Butyrivibrio fibrisolvens: one gene and its partner. The protein of the gene in region 2 interacts with the protein of the main gene of each other region in a pairwise test. Links are inferred from orthologs where the notes say so. Each region holds a gene or a part of one and is shown on either strand. Other genes may lie near its edges.

Evidence for each region.
Region 1: the proteins of rpe (region 2) and eno interact in binary tests that used the Escherichia coli proteins (3 or more experiments, as listed by UniProt). The link is inferred for Butyrivibrio fibrisolvens from one-to-one orthologs.

Annotation. Positions count from the first base shown.
Region 1 is NZ_CP065800.1:2,762,353-2,772,290, forward strand. What follows is about bases 3,251-6,247. They hold eno (phosphopyruvate hydratase), read left to right. Parts: upstream 3,251-4,098; coding sequence 4,099-5,397; downstream 5,398-6,247. Other genes in these bases: I7804_RS11400 (DUF4261 domain-containing protein), read left to right, coding at 3,251-3,313; I7804_RS18970 (hypothetical protein), read left to right, coding at 3,361-3,486; I7804_RS11405 (hypothetical protein), read right to left, coding at 3,576-3,866; I7804_RS11415 (hypothetical protein), read left to right, coding at 5,739-5,966; I7804_RS11420 (VanZ family protein), read left to right, coding at 5,967-6,247. In the rest of the region: I7804_RS11385 (ABC transporter permease), read left to right, coding at 1-486; I7804_RS11390 (sensor histidine kinase), read left to right, coding at 640-1,485; I7804_RS11395 (response regulator), read left to right, coding at 1,577-2,227; more of I7804_RS11400, read left to right, coding at 2,423-3,250; more of I7804_RS11420, read left to right, coding at 6,248-6,527; I7804_RS11425 (hypothetical protein), read left to right, coding at 6,689-7,042; I7804_RS11430 (sulfite exporter TauE/SafE family protein), read left to right, coding at 7,225-7,944; I7804_RS11435 (flavodoxin), read left to right, coding at 8,181-8,627; I7804_RS11440 (Pr6Pr family membrane protein), read left to right, coding at 8,814-9,536. UniProt on the Escherichia coli protein: Catalyzes the reversible conversion of 2-phosphoglycerate (2-PG) into phosphoenolpyruvate (PEP). It is essential for the degradation of carbohydrates via glycolysis.
Region 2 is NZ_CP065800.1:991,571-1,001,256, reverse strand. What follows is about bases 2,460-5,204. They hold rpe (ribulose-phosphate 3-epimerase), read right to left. Parts: upstream 4,287-5,204; coding sequence 3,633-4,286; downstream 2,460-3,632. Other genes in these bases: I7804_RS04065 (YkgJ family cysteine cluster protein), read right to left, coding at 4,353-5,039; I7804_RS04075 (SDR family NAD(P)-dependent oxidoreductase), read left to right, coding at 2,764-3,546; I7804_RS04080 (DUF7402 domain-containing protein), read right to left, coding at 2,460-2,562. Outside these bases: I7804_RS04090 (AraC family transcriptional regulator), read left to right, coding at 1-187; I7804_RS04085 (DUF4317 family protein), read right to left, coding at 272-1,393; more of I7804_RS04080, read right to left, coding at 1,759-2,459; I7804_RS04060 (InlB B-repeat-containing protein), read left to right, coding at 5,276-6,598; aguA (agmatine deiminase), read left to right, coding at 7,004-8,164; aguB (N-carbamoylputrescine amidase), read left to right, coding at 8,231-9,094; I7804_RS04045 (ATP-binding protein), read left to right, coding at 9,361-9,686. UniProt on the Escherichia coli protein: Catalyzes the reversible epimerization of D-ribulose 5-phosphate to D-xylulose 5-phosphate.

The DNA of each region.
Region 1 (9,938 bases), 1.8 Mb from region 2 along the record:
CACTTTATGACCAGAAATGCAGCAACTATCGGAGGCGTAACCTTCGTGGGCTTTGCGATCACTTCTTTTGTAATTCTGGTCATCCAGCTTATGGGCCTTGAATATGCTAATGAAAAGCTCCTATACTATGCACTTGATACCTACGCTCTGATGCTGGTGGGACTTGGAATGGCATATTTTATCTGCTCGATATCATCCAGCGAGAATCTTATCAACATGATATCCAATATGCTGGTATTGTCCATGAGTTTTCTATGCGGAGTGTTTATTGATAAAGAGCTTCTGTCTGACGGTATTGTCAAGGCAGCTCACTTCATGCCTCTTTACTGGTATACAAGAGCTTTGGATTTTATCAATGACACGCCGGTTGACAGCATTATGGGACGACGTTTTGGAACATATCTTCTTATAGAAGTTCTCTTTGGCCTTACTTTCTTAGCAGCAGGCATGATCATTACAAGGAAAAAGGAACAATATGCTCTATGATGTGATTATCCGCCTTCTGGCGGCGGCAGGACTTATTACTATAGCAAATGCAAATGGCATTACAACCTCTTCGGTTGTAGTGTCTGTTTGCATTTTTTTGATACTTGAAGTAAGTCTTCTTTTAATGATAAAAGAGTTTACAGTTTTGTTACCTTGATCCCTTTTGCGATAGCAGGTGCGTATGTTTGGGGAAATCCTTATGACACGTTAAAGCTATGGGCAATCGTGATACTTGGAGCCTTTACAGTTGTCTCTATCATCTTGTATGAGATCATGATGAAATACAAGACACTTCTTTTTAGGACAAGAGATGACAGCAAGGAACTGGAAGATATGCTTGAAGACAAGAATAGACGCCTTATGTCAGAGCAGGACCAGCAGGTACACCTTGCTACACTTGCTGAGCGCAACAGGATAGCAAGAGAGATCCATGACAATGTAGGCCACCTTCTGTCAAGAGCAATCCTTCTACTTGGAGCTATCAAGACTGTCAACAAGGATGCTTCTATAAGTTCGCAGCTTGAGATGCTGGCAGGAACTCTGGATGAGTCTATGGAGAAGATGAGAGCCTCAGTTCATGATCTTCACGACGATTCTATAGACCTTAAGAAGAACTTTGATGATATAATAGGAGAACTTAAAGACTATAAAGTCCTTGCAGATCTTGATCTTGACGAGTCTGTTCCTACAAAGATAAAGCTGTCTCTGATCGGTATACTAAAAGAAGCAGTTACTAACATATTAAAGCATTCAAGTGCAGACACTGTCTCCATCATACTTCAGAGGAACTATAGCTTTTGTAGCCTTTCTGTCACTGATAATGGACATCTGTCTGATGCTCAGAAAGAAAAGATCTCATCCGGCACTCTTGACGGTATAGGACTTGAGAATATCAGAAACAGGGCAAGAAGTCTTGGCGGCGATGCCTACTTCTATACAAACGACGGCTTCACAGTCTTTGCGCGCCTCCCCATAAATGATCCCCAGAGACCAAAATGACCCCTGGGGATGGAGTTAAGGAACCATTTTCAAGAACATAGAGATACAAATAAAGATATAAAATTAAACATAGAAATAAGGATTACGTACTATGCCGGCAGAAGATAAAAAGATACTATTAGTAGATGATGATGAACTTATCACAATGTCACTTGAGATGATCATAAATGCAGAAGAAGGCTTTAACGTCGTCGGTAAGGGTGGCAGCGGACGAGAAGGTATAGATTTATATGACAAGCTAAGCCCGGACCTTCTTCTTATGGATATCAGAATGGCCGATATGAATGGACTTGAAGCTGCAGAAGAGATATTAAAAAGGCACAAGGACGCTGTGATACTTTTTTTGACAACATTCTCTGATGATGAATATATTGTGAAAGCTCTAAAACTTGGCGTTAGAGGATATCTTCTGAAGCAGGACTATAAATCACTTCCGGCTGCGATCAAAGCTGCATTAAATGGCCAGAGCGTATTCGGAGGAGCTGTTGTAGACAAGCTTCCTGCGCTTATGAACGAGGCTCAATCCAGAGAATCAGGATTTGATTATGAGTCCAAAGATATTACAGAAAAAGAGTTTGAGGTTATCCAGCTGGTAGCAGAGGGATATTCTAATAAAGAGATTGCCGGAAAGCTCTTTTTGTCAGAAGGTACAGTCAGGAACTATCTGTCTACTATACTTGAAAAGCTGGAACTGCGTGACAGGACACAGCTTGCGATTTTTTATCTCAAAAATCATCAGTGACAATATTGATATGTATATAGATTTGGGGGCTTATACAGCCCCCGTTTTTTGAAAATTGCGGCGGCGCATTCTCGTGACTTTAGTCGTGAGTTCATTAGAAAAGCTTCCCATCTCATTGACATAAGAACTTTGAATATTATAAAGTAGAGGAATATGAAAAAGTTTCATACAACAAAGAAAGGGAGAAGAGTTTAAATGTTATTTTTTAAGAAAAAGAAAAAAGAAGAAAAACAGGATTCTGAGCAGAAATATATTGGGCCGGATCCTGTTTTTATAATTCATCTTCTGATGGAAGATAAGTGTGTTATTCCTGAAAAGGAATCTATGGTAAAAATCATGGAAAAGCACCTTGGAGATGTGCAGTGTAATAAATTTGAAAATAATATGACAGGTTTTCTTGCTTTAAATTATACAACGCATTTTAAAGATGCTGAGGATGCTCCGCCTCAATTAATGATTACAGAATGTCAGAAGATAGAAAAGCCTTTATTGGATGATGTTTCCAGAAGTCAGTTGTGGGATTGTGAAGATTCCGAACAGATTCTAAACACATGTAAATATCAGGTTATTGCTAATGATATGATGGCAGTTGGAATGTATTATAAAGATCGTGCCGATATGCTTGTTAATTATGCAGAAGCATTAGTTGAAATGTTCCCATCTTGTAAAGCAGTTCTTTTTGAGAATTCCAAGAAGATGATGACAAGAGAAGAAATTCTTAATAATTCATATCCAAAAGAAACAAAATTCATATACTATGCTGTACATGCAAGATATTTTAAGAATCAGGACTCAGATGATTATTTAGTAGATACATTGGGAATGAGTACATTTTTTATGCCGGATCTTCAATATTATTTCCATGGAATGAATCCGAATAATGCAATTCAAAGTGCTTACAGCCTTCTCTGTTATATGTTCGAAAATGAAAATCCTATAAAATCGGGTGATACTGTTAATGGAAATGTTGATGGTGAGATAAATCCTGACGTTAAATGGAAGGTTTATTATACGGATGCAATGATGAAACCTGAAAGAGCAGTAATTGATGTAAATACAGGAGAATTTGCATCAGGTAAGCGTTAATTGTATGGCTTGGTGTTGAACTTGAGATTGACGGTGAAGACTATGTTATGTTTGTTGATGCGATCCAATATGATGAAAAATGGTATATCTTAGCTCCTCATGGAACCGGTGCTTCTATTGCAGGATTGGATGTATACAGCGGAGGCATCTGTGAACTAGATCTGCTTGATTAATGTTTTAAAGAATAAATCTATTTACTATTCATAAAACTTTAAGGCGTATGGGATTTTTGTTTCATACGTCTTTTTTATCCACTAATTTTTTATACAGAGGCTTCAAATGATGAACTGTTAATCTGTTCTTTTTGCGCTTCCTTGTTGTAGATATAACGATCCAGTGCTTCTTTTTCTTTGATTCGTTTTATTACATAAGCGTTATTTGAAGAGACTACTGACGCAAGATTGCTCTGTACTGAAGTATATTGCTGTTTCAGTGATGATGCCAGTGAAATTGAAGAGCTATCATCTTTTTTACGTAACTCGTTTATCTTACTGCTGTATGATTGAAGCTGCATCTGGTAGCTGCTTGTGCCTTGAATATTTAGGGCTGACATTGTATTTCCTTTCTTGTGTGATCAAATATTACGAGGATACGATATAATACGGAACTAAAAATATCCTAAAGAAATTTAAATAATATATTGAAATAATTGTTAGCTAATGCTAATGTTATATGGTTAGCAGAAGCTAACTCTAAACAATTCATAAACACTTACGCCAAAGAAGCGTTAAGGACAAATTACTCAGTATAGTCCGGTATATACCGGCATTCAGAAAGGTGGAAGTATGAATTATCTTGAAATCGAAAAAGTCATTGGAAGAGAGATCCTTGATTCTCGTGGAAATCCTACAGTTGAAGCAGAGATTACTCTTGTAGACGGAACTGTAGCAAGGGGAACAGCACCTTCAGGCGCATCAACAGGTGAGTTTGAAGCTCTTGAGCTTAGAGATGGAGACAAGTCCAGATATCTTGGTAAGGGTGTATCCAAGGCTGTAGCTAATATTAATGGACCTATCGCAGATGCGATCGTTGGAATGGATGCATCTGATATATATGCAATTGACGCAGCAATGATTGCTGCTGATGGAACTAAGGATAAGTCAAAGCTTGGTGCTAACGCTATCCTTGCTGTATCTATCGCAGCTGCAAGAGCAGCATCTGTATCTCTTGATATTCCTCTTTACAGATTCCTTGGCGGAATTCAGGCTACAGACCTTCCTGTTCCTATGATGAATATCTTAAACGGCGGCGCACATGCAACCAATACAGTAGACACACAGGAATTCATGATCATGCCTGTAGGTGCTCCTTCATTTAAGGAAGCTCTCAGATGGTGTGCAGAAGTATTCCATGCACTTGCTAAGATCCTTAAGTCTAGAGGCCTTGCTACATCTGTAGGTGATGAGGGCGGATTTGCTCCTAACCTTACAAGTGATGAAGAGACAATCGAGACTATCCTTGAAGCTGTTAAGGATGCAGGATATGAGCCTGGTAAGGACTTCATGATCGCTATGGATGCTGCTTCTTCTGAGTGGAAGAGTGAGAAAGGTAAAGGATTCTACAAGCAGCCTAAGTCCGGTAAAGAGTTTACTTCAGATGAGCTTATCGCACACTGGGAGTCACTTGTAGACAAGTATCCTATCATCTCAATTGAAGATGGTCTTGATGAAGAAGACTGGGAAGGCTGGAAGAGAATGACTGAGAAGATCGGTCACAAGGTTCAGCTCGTAGGTGATGACCTCTTTGTTACTAACACTGAGCGTCTTGCTAAGGGTATTGAAAACGGCGCTGCTAACTCAATCCTTATCAAGCTCAACCAGATCGGATCTGTATCTGAGACGCTTGAAGCTATCAAGCTTGCAAACAAGAACGGCTACACTGCAATTTCTTCTCACAGATCAGGTGAGACAGCAGACACAACTATCGCAGACCTTGCAGTAGCACTTAACACTAGACAGATCAAGACAGGCGCTCCTTCACGTTCTGAGCGTGTTGCCAAGTACAATCAGCTTCTTAGAATAGAAGAGGAACTTGGTGATGCAGCAAGATATCCAGGAATGAAGGCGTTCAACGTTAAGAAGTGATATAGCTATTTTGTAAAAAACAATAAATATTTTTTTGCGTCAATAACAGACACTTAACAAGACATTACCACGTATAATTTTTGATAAAAATATCCCGTAAAAAATCCCGTAGCTTTTCTGGTATTAGCTACGGGATTTTGATAGTTTAAACTTTTGATATCAATATCTACTTCAAGATAAGAATTTAAGCACTTACCAAACATATTATCGATAATTATATATTGACCTTGCCCTTAGGGCATCCTTTATATTAAAAAAGCATGAACTTATCATGCAAAATCTATACAAATAGCAACTAGACATATTATACTTTAAAGGATTGTAATTAAGGGAGGAACCATATGGCATCTTGGATGGTACACTTGCGTATCGCAGACGAACTTCTAACAAGAATCAAGGGGCTTAATGAAGAGACATTTATACTTGGCAATATAGCCCCTGATAGCGGTGTTCCAAATAAGGACTGGTCAAGTTTTACACCACCAGGCAATGTAACTCATTATAGAGATAATGATGAGGACAAGACACATATCAATATAGATAAGTATGTCAGCGTAAGAGGATATTAAATGTATATAGTGATCAGATTCCATGTGATGATGCTATTGGTAACCATCGCATGGATTTTATTCAGATTTATTATAGGAATAAAGAACCAAAAAGTAAGTATAAAAAGAGAAATCCAGCTACTGGCTGTATATATCTGTATTATATTTATATGCAGATTTGTATACTTTCCCTTGGAGCATGATATATATGGGATTGCTCCACTTGTATTTGTAAAGAACCTGATGTTTCCTCCTAGAATCAATCTGATTCCTTTTAATTTTCTGACAGATGTATATCCGGGATGGCAGATCAATATCATAGGCAATATACTCATGTTCGTTCCGGTGGGAATTGTCTGGCCGATATGCTTTAAAGAACTTGATAACATAAAAAAGACCGTTCTTGCAGGTTTTGGCTTTACGCTTCTGATAGAGCTTAGCCAGCTTCCATTTTTTGACAGATGCAGCGATGTTGATGATCTTATCCTTAATACAACGGGGGCTGCGATAGGAGCAGTTATATATTTTGGAATACGAAGAATAAAGCGTGCTTACGCATCAAGGAGACAACGTGCTACATGAGCTTTGAAAGTGGAGTTTGATCCTGGTTGTAGTGGTCCATATGATCTAACAATAGAGTATCTGGTTTTAGAGAATTTATGTTTTGTACTAAAGGGCTTTGCTATAAGGCGTCAGTTGTCGTATACTTATTAGTCAGAAGATTTGTTTTGGAGGAGAATTATATGTCAAAAAAAACACTTGGATGGGCTCTTGTTATTATCGGCTTATTTATGTTATTTAAAATGGTAAGGGTATCATCCTTTGGATTCTATAGATTTGGAAGGATGAGTACTTCAGCTATTGTTCTGGTTCTTCTTTTGCTATCTGCAATTGCAGTGGTAGTTAATAAGAATAAGTTTACAGTTGGATGCTTTATCTTTTCGCTTGCACTTCTTGTGATATCACTTATCATGGGCACTGAACTATACTTTGCATATGTGTCGCTTACAGATATTCTGCTGGTACTTGTACCTGTTGTTTTGGGAACAGGGCTCATACTTCAAAGTGTATTTCACAAAAGAAAAGAAGCATATTGATAGTCTTGAAGATTACATAATAATAAAAGCCCTGCGATTTAAAGCTGCAGGGCTTTTACTATTATCTACTAATTTTTATGCACCTGCCATATCGCTATGAAGCATAGGTGCAAGCATTTCTGTAAGGCCATCTACCTGGGTAAAAGGGCATCTGGAATAATCAAGTCGAAGGGAGATATATTTTGGTTCTTTGGATCGTTGCTACGTTTACAGCTTTTTTTATAAAGGGGCTGTGCGGATTTGCTAATACGCTTATATTTACATCAATAATGGGATTTGGAGCTGCGAATGTCAGTATATCGCCTGTAGAACTACTTCTTGGATATCCTGCCAATATCATCCTTACTTTTAAAAACAGGAAGAAGTTTAAAATATCAGTTTTTGCGCCTCTTGCGCTACTTGTGATTGTAGGTAGTATTCCGGGAGCACTGCTTTTAAAAAGTATAGATGTTAGATATCTTAAGATAATATGCGGATTTGTCATTGTACTTATCGGAGCAGAGATGTTCTATAGAGAATTTAGAACTTCTAAAGTACGCGAGTCTAAAATTGTATTGACTATAATAGGTCTTTTATCAGGTATGCTGTGCGGCCTCTTTGGAATAGGTGCGTTACTGGCAGCCTATGTAGGAAGAGTTACAGAATCGTCAGATGAATTTAAGGCTAATATAAGCGCTGTATTTATAGTAGATAACACCTTCAGAGTGATCCTGTACAGCCTTCTGGGCGTTATAACCCGGGAGACACTAATAAGTGCAGCAGTGCTGATGCCTGTCGTCTTGTTGGGGCTGTTTTTGGGTATGAAGAGTGCTCAGATACTAAATGATAGGATTGTAAAAAAGTGCGTGATAGTACTTCTCATTATTTCCGGCATTGCTCTTATAGTTAATAATATGATATGACGTATGGACCAAAATTCATTTCGATTCGAGCTTGCTCGAAATCGAATATGAATTTATCTGCTTAAAAAGTCCTTTTTAATAAGCCCAAAATATTAAATGTATATAAAATCTCTTGAAATCAGAATATGCTATGATACTATTGTATTGTGCAAAATATATCTGATTTTTCAAGAGATTTTTTATTAGATATTGTACTAATATCAGAATAATTCGATATAAAGAAGGAGGACATATTTATGAGTACATTGGTTACATTTTTTAGCGTAGGGGGAAGAACTGGTCAGGTCGCCAAGGACTTTGCCAAGAGCATAGGGGCGGATGTATTTGAGATAGCACCTGTAGAGCCTTATTCCAAGGCTGATATCAATTATCTTAATCCACTTTCAAGATGTAACAAGGAACAGATTGGAAGTAAGGATGTTCCTGTTGCAGGGAAGGTTGCAGATTTTGATAAGTATGATACAGTTTATGTCGGATTCCCGATATGGTACGCAGCTGCTCCAAGAGTAGTTTACACTTTCTGCAAGGACTATAACTGGGAAGGTAAGAAAGTATATGCATTTGCAACATCAGGTGGAAGCGGTATCGGTAAGACTGCAGAGAAGCTCTCTGAATATGTTAAGGGTGCATCATCTGTAGAAGCTAAGCTTGTACACAATGCTGACGAAGTACAGAACTGGTAATGTGATTGCAAGATTCACACCAACAGCTGATGCAGCAGATGCTTAAGCTTGCATCAAGTCACTTCTATGATCTGAATTAAACGGGGGCCAATCAGTACTAGTTAGTTACAGTGCTGATTGGCCACAATTGTATCCGGATTTATCAAAGGTAACAAGTATAAAAAGGTAATAATAATTAATAGAATTATGAGTACGAAAAGAACAGTAAAATCAACTTATTATAAAGATGAACAGTATAAGAGCCTTAAGCCCATAACTAAGAGCATAAGCCTTGTTTTTAAGATTATCGTTATATTATCTGCGTTAGTAGGAATATTTTTAAGCTACTATGCAGGCCGTGATTCCTTCATGGGCGGAAGCGTTGTATTTATGTATTTTACTATACAGTCTAATATTGCAATAGCTTTGATCAGTGTTATAGGAGCATATTTTTTATATACAAATAAAAGAATCAGTAAACTCTGGTACATTATCAAATTCGTTGGAACAGTATCGATCACTCTTACAGGAGTTGTATTTGGGCTTGTACTTGCGCCTACTCTTGGTGCACAGGCCTGGAATATTCAAAATACATTGACTCATCTTGTAGTGCCTGTTGCCGCTGTTATCGATTTCTTCGTAACAAGTAGTGTTCTTAACATTAAGAAAAGCTGTGTCTTTTATGTTACGATTCCGCCGGTTTTATATGCAATCTATGCCGGAGTCGGTTACGTAAGGGGATGGGAATTTGCAAACGGCATTAACTATCCATATTTTTTTCTTAACTGGGGAAGTAATGCCGGAGCTTTTGGATTTACCGACGAACTGCCGTTTATGGGAAGTGCGTGGTGGATACTGTTACTATTAGTCTTTTTATTAATAGTAGGGTACTGCTATCTGACAATAGCTGATTATATCAGAAATAAGTAATGAGAGGGTGTGTAGATCGTAGTATTGGAAATAATCGCCGCTGCACTTAATGGCAAATATATAAAGCGGTAATAACGATAATGCAATGCCGCGAAACGAGATACTGTAGTCAGATAATTGTTGATGGATATTGACTTGATCGGACATAACGCGAAAAGTTATAACTAAAACGCGTATTCGAAAACAAGATACATATTAGCGATTGTAAATAAATTATATTAAATATAAACTGACTAAGTCGGTTCTTGGTATACTATAAATATACAATGCGGATAAACGTTCACGCGAAAAGATGCGTTTTTAATGCTATAATTATTGATAGCGACTCAGAAAACATCTTATGTCATAGATGACAAAATGAGAAAATGACTTATCTAAAGTTGTATAGTTAGTAGGAGCTTT
Region 2 (9,686 bases):
AGAATATGTACATACTTGTCGGATCAAACATTCAAAAGAGCTTCTAACCAAAACCGATCTTAGTATAAATGAAATTTCTGCAAAGGTAGGATTTGAAACAGCCCAGTCTTTTAACAGAGTGTTCCTTAAAAAGACAGGCAACACACCATCAGGATATCGCAAACTATACAAAATGAAGACAGTCTAAGTGGCTGTCTTCATTTTCAGTTGCAGTCTTCATTCCCGGCGGTATAGGCTGTGTTATTTAAAGTTATTTCGATTTATTATGTGTTTACGCTTCGTTCATAAGAGAATCAAGAAGCGCTTTAAGCTTGTCATATGGAATAAGTGATTCCGGCACAAGGAAGAACTTGCGTCCATTAACATCACGCTCTATGATCTTATCTTCAGGAAGGACTACCTGATCTTTGTGGAAGTTATTCAGGCCTTCAAATACCTGTTCACTTTCTTCTTCCATCATTGCTTCTTCGCGAAGCTTTTCCTGCATAGCCTTCTCTGTGAGAGTTTCGATATTCTCTCCAAAGTTTTCAGGTCTTGTTTGAATCTCTACATCACTATTCTGACGAATTGATGTATCAACGCCTTCAGACTGGCTTATACCCTGCTCCTGATATAGTCCGTATCCATCTGCTGTAGCAAAGGCATCTTCTGACTGCTCTCCTGCCAGAGTTGTAAGGCCGTCATCTTCAGTGTTTCCTTTATCTTTTTTCTTAGGCTGCGGTTTGACATAATCAGGGACATCTGCTGCGTATATACCGCGTATCATATTTCGCTCAGGGTCATTCTTGACTACGCAGAGCATATTGTCGTAGTCAGATGATCTGTCATTAAATGAAGGATACATAAATCCTGCAACAGGATTACCAAGAACCTTGATAACATCGGATGCATGGAGCTTATTGTCAGCTGTTTTCATGATGCCTCCCTTGGCAGGCTTAAAGGGACATATGCAAGCAGCTATATAGTTATAGACTTCTTCAGATTCTCCGGTCTTGTTCTTGCCTGTATCCTTAGCGGGTACGTCATAGGCATCTGAGAATACCAAAAGGGCGAATTCGCCGTCTGCGTCATAGTTGTCTATGATCTGCTGTGCCCAGGCTCTAACAAGTCCTGCATCAGGGATATCAGACTGAGCCAGTGCTGTAAGGAGTCTTGCATCATCGCCTATTACTGTTACATCCTCTGCAAAGGCTCCGCCTGCTGATGAATAGGCTTTGCTTATAAGAGATATATACTTCTTCTGTTCATCGTCATCAAGTGTTAGAAAGCGGGTAGAGTCAGCGCCTTCTATCTCCTTGCCCTCATTATCAAAAACAGCATATGCCATGCCACTAAATGAGCAATCCTTAAATTTAAATCTCTTCTTAATCTCTAAAAGTTCTGATCTGTTCACGTAAAAAATCATCCTCCTTGAATTGTTATGTACCGCGTGAAGCCCCACTTAGGCATAGCCGTGTCCTTGAAGGATTTGCAGGAACACCTACACCCGAGCAGAGTATAAATCATTGTCATGCTTTTAATTGTTTTATAAATTCATGGCATGATATCTGGTGCTTTTTATTCTGGGGGCCAAACTCGCTTCGCTCACACATGTGGACCCCAAGAAGAATAAAAATCCCCATCTATCATACTCATGAATTTTTATAAAACACTTAAAAAGTATGTCAATGATTTATACTCTGCTCGGGTGCAGGTGTTCCCGCAAACCCTTCAAGGACACTGCTACGCCTAAGTGGGAAGTTTTGTGAATAATTAAACTTAGTTACCACAGCCTACTGCTGGGGTACCGTACACCTCGATCTGTGTAAGAGCAGGGAATGGGCTTGGATCGTCTGCTTTAATAAGATCCCCAAGTGTTAGCCACTCCACTGATTTCTTTTTAATTGAAAAGATATGTGGTTTTTGAACCTTCTTGTCCATATCTACAGTTTCTGTGCTTCCATCAGAAAATTTAATTGTTCCTCTGATCCACCAGTTATCGTGAGGAAAATCTGCTCTTGTATATAAGCGGATCTCTTCAATATCAACGGGATAACCAAACTCAATCTTGATAGTTGCATCGTCCTGTCTGTTGATGCCCCATGATTCATAGGGCCACTCGCCGTGTGACCTTGTCTCTATGACGCCGTCTATTGCGTTTCTTGCGGCAAATACTGCTTCGCCTCTTGTCTCAACATTGGCTGATGCATGAGGGTATACGCCTGTAACTTCATGCTGATCGCAGGGATTAAGGCATAGATTCCTGTAAGCTCTGATCTCATGATCATAAGCCTTTCTGATACTGACAAGATGCCTGTTACCTACAAAAGACATTGGGTTATAGCTTGTCTTCTTTTCATAGAAAGGGATTGTGTATCTGAAGGAATCTGTAGTTACAAATATAAGGGATTCCTCAATTGTAGGATCTACCTTGACTTTATAAAAAGTCCCGGGTACAAGGTCCTTGAAATCTATGTAGTCATCCTTCCTGTACTCGCCTTCCCATGCAAGTACCACGCTGTCATCACCTTCATCCTGCGCCTTTATAACATCGCCCCATGCGCCGTGTACTTCAATTTTCAAATGTCTATCCTCCCCACAAGAATTAGTCTTTTCTAACTGCAACTTAACAACTTTGTTATTATAACATTTATTTACACAATGTTCTCACCCATAGATATTTGAGTATTAGTAACATTTTTATTCATGACTTTTATAAATCGAGTAAGACCATGACACTGATATATATTATAATTATAAAAACAGATAAAAAATGAGGTTGATATGAGAAATATAGCAGTTGTAACAGGGGCAAGCTCAGGCCTTGGCGAGGAGTTTTCAAGACAGCTTTCTAAAGAAGGCTACCACGTAATCATGGTCGCAAGAAGGAAGGACAGACTCCTAGCCATTCAAAGCGAACTTGCAGGTACAAGCAGTATCTATACCGCAGACCTTTCCAAGAAAAAAGAGATAAATAAGCTATGCGAATCTATCGAAGATGAACTTGGCAAAAATCCAGAGAATAAGCTATCTGTATTTATCAATAATGCAGGCTTTGGCCTGTCCGGAAGATTTGAAGACTGCGATGAAAAGCGCGAAATAGAAATGGTGGACGTCAATATCAAAGCCCTTCACCGCCTTACTAAGAGAATGCTCCCGCTTATGGATAAGGAAGATGGCGGATATATCCTTAACATAGGCTCATCAGCTGGCCTCTTCCCTGCAGGTCCATACATGGCGACTTATTATGCAACCAAAGCCTACGTTGTAAGCCTTACAAGAGCCATAGCTTATGAACTAAAAAAAAGCGCCTCCAAGACCTATATAGGAGTACTATGCCCCGGCCCTGTAGACACACAGTTCAATGCTGTTGCGAATGTAGTCTTCGCCCTTAAAGGCATGTCTGCATCATCCTGCGTATCATACGCACTTAAAATGATGAAAAAAAGAAAGGTAGTAATAGTCCCTACCCTTCGCATGAAACTTGCATGTTCATTATCAAGACTCCTCCCAGGAAGCCTTGTAATCCCCATGGTTGCCCACCAGCAGCACAAAAAAATGGGGTAATTTACATATCTATCAATACATCAAACTTCCCACACCCTCGAAGAGCATTTGGGTCGCCTCTTCGCCTAGGTGGGAAGTTTTCTATATCACCCGATCTTAGTCAGAAATTCTTTGACATTGGCCTGAACGTTGCCATTGAAGATGGCTGAGCCTGCTACTATTACGTTGGCGCCGGCATTTACAACCATCTCAACATTGTCTGTCTTGATGCCGCCATCAACTTCTATATCAAGATCTTTAAGGCCAAGAGTATTGAGGTGATTTCTAAGATCACGAATCTTGTCTGTAGATGAAGGAATATATTTCTGACCGCCAAATCCCGGTTCTACGCTCATGATAAGAACCATGTCCACATTCTTAAGATAAGGTTCAAGAACATCTATAGGAGTTCCGGGCTTTATGGATATGCCTGCCTTCTTGCCATAAGAATGAATCAGCTCTATAACAGCCCATGGATCAGGCGCTGCTTCCTGATGGAAAGTAATGATGTCTGCGCCAACTGCTGCAAACTCTTTGATATATCTTATGGGATTGGTGATCATGAGATGAACATCAAATACTGCGTCTGACGCATCTCTGATGCTCTTAATAACTGGAAGTCCAAAAGAAATAGAAGGGACGAACACTCCGTCCATAATGTCAATGTGAATATACTGCGCTCCGGCGCTCTGGCAGTCGATAAGCTGCCTCCCCAGATTTTTGAAATCTGCTGATAAAATAGATGGTGCAAGAATGTTCATATATAATCCTTTCTTTTGCCATATACCATACGTCTCATTATACAATCTTGAATATAAAATTCAAGATTACCTTATGCCAAGGCGTGCAGACACTTCCGCCAGCCTCCTATCAAACTGATCCCAGAAGGACATCCCCACTTTGTAAGGCTCTACATAGAATACCTGCAATATATATCTGGCAGTATTAGTCCTCTTTGGCTCAGGCACTTTAGTAAGTGCTTCTCCCATCTTCTTACAAAAGTCATGCCAGCTTACTACGAACTCCTCGTACTGGGCAAGGTTTTCAATCCCTATCCAGTCTCTAAGTTTTACCGGATATCTTTGAGACCCGGGCCTTGTGCATTCATTAACCTGCAAGAAGTAGTGCATGCCATTCTCATCATACAATCTTCCCATTGGGAAAAGGCGACAAAAGCCCGGTCTGAATGCATGCACCGTGCAGCGGTTTTCATCATTTAAAAAGGCACATTTTTCTTCTTTGTCAGGATGATCTTCATCATAGGTTATAAGATTGGGTAGGATTAAGTTATCAACAAGTCTTATCTCTATCTCCTTCTCCATCATATCTGCAAAGCTTCGGCCAAGACCCTTGCACAGGTTATAGATGTCATATGGATCAAGGATTATGGAGTCTCCTGTTATCCTGCAGCAGTCGCTACAGCCCATGCACTCGTTACAACCTACATTTACAAGATCATCAGGCTTATATACAAATCCATCAGATATATCTTCAAAATTCACATCTCTTAACATCACTAAGAACCTCTTATACAAATCAATAATGTTCATTCTAAGGGGCAAATTTCTACTATATGCACAAAAGAATGACTATCCCTTATATGATATAATATAACTACGTTTCGTCCATATTACTAGAATTTCTTGTTTTTTGTTTGAATTTGGTGTTAGAGACATGGCTTACTGATTTTTCGCCTGTCTCGTCTCATATCGATTCATCCAATTAGCAACATGACTTACGAGGTGAAAATATGAGAAGATTCTTTGCATTCTTATCAGTAATAATCGTTATTGTTTTTTTCTCAGGTAACAGTACAAACGTCTATGCAGCCGGCAGTTACAAGGTAACATTTAATGCTAACGGTGGAACAGGCGAGATGGGCGCTGCTGCCTTTAGTACCACATCAGTTTCTACTCTTCCTGCCAACAAATATACAAGAACCGGCTACCGCTTCCGCGGATGGAATACAAGTAGTGACGGCACCGGGGTAGGATATGCGGATCAGGGCTCTGTTATGTACACAGGCGTTGATAATTTAAAGTTATATGCATCCTGGGAACCGCAGGTATTCAAGATCTCTTTTGACGGCAATGGTGCTACATCCGGCAGTATGAATGATCAGCTTATAAGCTATGATCAGACTACATCGCTTCGGGCTAATGCATATACCAAAGATGGCTATACTTTTGCAGGATGGGTTGATAACAGCGGCAACGTATATGCCAACGGCCAGGCAGTTTCCAACCTTCGCAAATGCAATATGCGCTCTACCAAGCTTAAGACTATAAGCGCCGGTAAGCCCAGTGTATATACAAACTATTCATTTAAGAGTGTTCAGGGATCAACTGTTTTCACACAGAACTCCCATAGATACGTAGTATTTGCAGCATCTATCAATGATGCAAGCTACTATGCCGGCGACCTGTCCCACTACGAGACCAATCTCGTCAAGTACGACCTCACAGCAGGCAAGACTGTCGCTCAGGTTCATAACCTATGGTTCGATCATGGCAATGCTTTATGCTATAACACAGATAACGGACATATCTATATCGCAGAAGGTGGCACACGCCCCGGATATGCATCCGATATCATGGAGGTTGATTCGAACCTCAATTATGTCACAACCCACCATATAGAAGGTGTCAAAAATGTATATGCTATTGCCTATTATAATGGTGCCTATTATGTAATGGGCAAAAATGATAACGGCAAAGCATGCTTCTTCCTTGTAAATTACAATTTTGAGATAGCAGGCTGGAAAGATGTAAGTGCCAACTACCAGCAAGGTTACTGCATACAGGGCATGACTGTAGACGGCAACTTCATATATGCACTTACCGCATGTTTTGATGCCTATAACTGGAAGGGCAACCAGAAGGTCAACGTATTCACAATGTCTGGTGATTATGCAGGAACCTGGTCTATTGACATCTCCAAAGAGGTAGAAGACATCAGTATAGACCCGTCCACCGGAAAGATCTACGTATCTACCAACGAAGGAAGTAAGACAACTGTTTATGAGACGGTATTCCCTAATGTAACACTGCATGCATCATGGGTTAAGAATTGATTGATAAAATAATATTACCGGGACTTCGCACTTGCCAAACATATGCCACCCTCTGAGGCAGAGCCGATGCGGACCGTTTATAATACATTTTCGTATCTTGAAGGTGTTATAATTCAGGGCATGATATCTGGATCTTTATATTCTAGGGTCCAAACTCGCTTCGCTCAGACATGTGGACCCTAAGAAGAATATAAAGATTCAGATATAATGCTCCTGAATTTTATAACACCTTCAAAAGATACGAAAATATATTATAAACGGTCCGTATCGGCTCTGCCTCAAAGGGTGGCGTATGTTTGGCAAGTGCAAAGTCCCAATAATATTAAATATCACTAATAGGAAATCTGCATATATAGATTTCCTGTTTGACTGTTTATGGCAAAATATATAGATTCCGGAGAATATATGAAAAAACTAATTACATCGCCCAAGGCTGACGGTTTCCATATGCCTGGCGAATTCGAAAAGCATATTGGAACAATAATGATCTGGCCTGTAAGGCCCGGTTCCTGGCCCTATGGAGGAATAGAAGCTCAGAAAGTCTTCGCTCAGATTGCAAAAGAGATTGCCAAGCATGAAGTAATGTATATGCTGGCAGATAAGGAGCATGCCAAGGATGCTGCCAAATCTCTTGATGCAGATATCATCGATGTACAAAATGGAGAGGCAGTACCTGATACATTTTTCAAAGAAGGCTCCTCTAACATACATGTCCTTGTGATCCCTACTGATGACAGCTGGGCAAGAGACGTGGGACCTACTTTTGTTACTAACAAAAGAGGCAGTATAAGAGGTATCGACTGGAAGTTCAATGCCTGGGGCGGAGACATAGACGGTCTGTATCCGGATTATGAGAATGATAACGCGGCAGCATCTAAGATATGTAAGGCTCTTGATACAGATGTATATGATGCTCAGGATTTCGTCCTTGAAGGAGGCGCTATCCATTCTGACGGCGAAGGAACAGTTATAGTTACGGAGAGCTGTCTTCTTAGCAAAGGCCGTAACCCCAAGATGTCAAAAGCCAAGATCACAGACAAGCTCTGCAACATGCTGGGAGCAAAGAAAGTCATCTGGATCCCTTATGGCATATATAATGATGAAACCAACGAACATGTTGACAACGTCTGCGCCTTCACAAAGCCCGGCGAAATAGTCCTAGCATGGACAGATGATACAGATGATCCACAGTACAAGATGAGCGCAGCTGACCTACAGGTACTTATAAGTACCAAGGACGCCAAGGGCCGTAAGCTCAAAGTACACAAGCTGCTAATTCCTAAAAAGCCTGTATGTATCAAGGAAGAAGAGCTTGAGGGTTACGAGTTTGCAGAAGGCGAAGATACAAGGCAGGTAGGCGAAAGGCTTGCAGCAAGCTATGTAAATTTCTATATCTGTAACGAAGCAGTCCTTGTTCCCCAGTTTGGAGATGTTAATGACAAGGCTGCAATCAAAAAACTTAAAGCCCTGTTCCCTGACAGAGAAGTTATAGGGATACCTGCAAGACAGATCATCGTAGGTGGCGGCAATATCCACTGTATAACGCAGCAGATACCTGCAAATTAACGATAGCCCCACTTATTAAAAATAGAAGTGACGATCAAGGATAATTAAAAGGATAATAATACGATAATGAGAAAAGTTACTATCGCAACATGCCAGATGCAGATGACATCTAACGTTAATGAGAATATTGCAAAAGCAGATAAGCTTGTTCGTGAAGCAGCCCAAAAGGGTGCGAACGTAGTCCTTCTTCCTGAGCTTTTCGAGCGCCCGTATTTCTGTCAGGAGAGAAGATACGATTACTATGAGTATGCAACTCCTCTTTCAGACAATCCTGCCGTTAACCATTTTAAAAAGGTTGCGGCTGAGCTTGGAATAGTCATGCCAATAAGCTTTTATGAAAAGGATGAAACTGTCCTGTATAACACTATCGCTATGATAGATGCTGATGGCAGTATACTTGGAGTATACAGGAAAACCCATATCCCGGATGATCATTTCTATCAGGAGAAGTTCTATTTCACACCGGGTAATACCGGCTTCAAAGTCTGGGATACCAGATTTGGCAAGGTCGGTGTTGGAATCTGCTGGGATCAGTGGTTCCCGGAGACAGCCAGATATATGGCTCTTATGGGTGCTGAGATCCTTTTATATCCAACAGCTATAGGATCAGAGCCGGTTCTTGATACAGATTCCATGCCTCACTGGCGCCGCTGTATGCAGGGGCATTCAGGTTGCAATCTTATGCCTGTTGCAGCTGCTAATAGAATCGGAACAGAGTCCGTAATACCATGTATGGAGAACAATAATCAGTCATCGTCCCTTAAGTTCTATGGTTCATCCTTTATCACAGACGGAACAGGTGCCATAGTAGCAGACGGATCAAGAGACAAGGAAGAAGTTCTTACAGCGACTTTTGATCTCGATGAACTTAGAGATATGCGTATGAGCTGGGGAGTATTCAGGGATAGACGACCTGAATGCTACAAATAGAAACTACAATTCTATGATCAAAATCATACTTTTATAATAAACATGCGCCGCAAGAGGCACACAATTGGCGATTTATAGTGTCATACGCACTTATAAATCGCCATTCTTTATATTAATGTGCTATTCACAGCACTTTATGATGGCCAAAAGAATTATGAAGAATTATGAAAATATATTGAATTATGAAGAATTATGAAAGTATAATAAATTATGAAGAATTATGAAAGCAAATTAAACTATGAAGGATTATGAAAGGATATAAATATATGAAGAAGAATAATCCATTCACCCTTACCTTTGGAAAACAACCAAATGAATATATAAACAGATATGAAAATACAGACATGATCTTAAGTACATTTGAGGCCGAAAATCCAATCAGCCAAGCGTATCTCATAGAAGGAATAAGGGGCAGTGGTAAAACAGTCCTTATGACTTCCATAACAAATGAACTTAGAAAAAACAAAGACTGGATAGTAATAGATCTTAACTCCACACAGAATCTGATCAACGACTGCGCCATGCGGTTAATCGACTCTTGCAAAAAAATTCCTGATTTCCTCAATCAAGGATTTAATATATCAATTGCAGG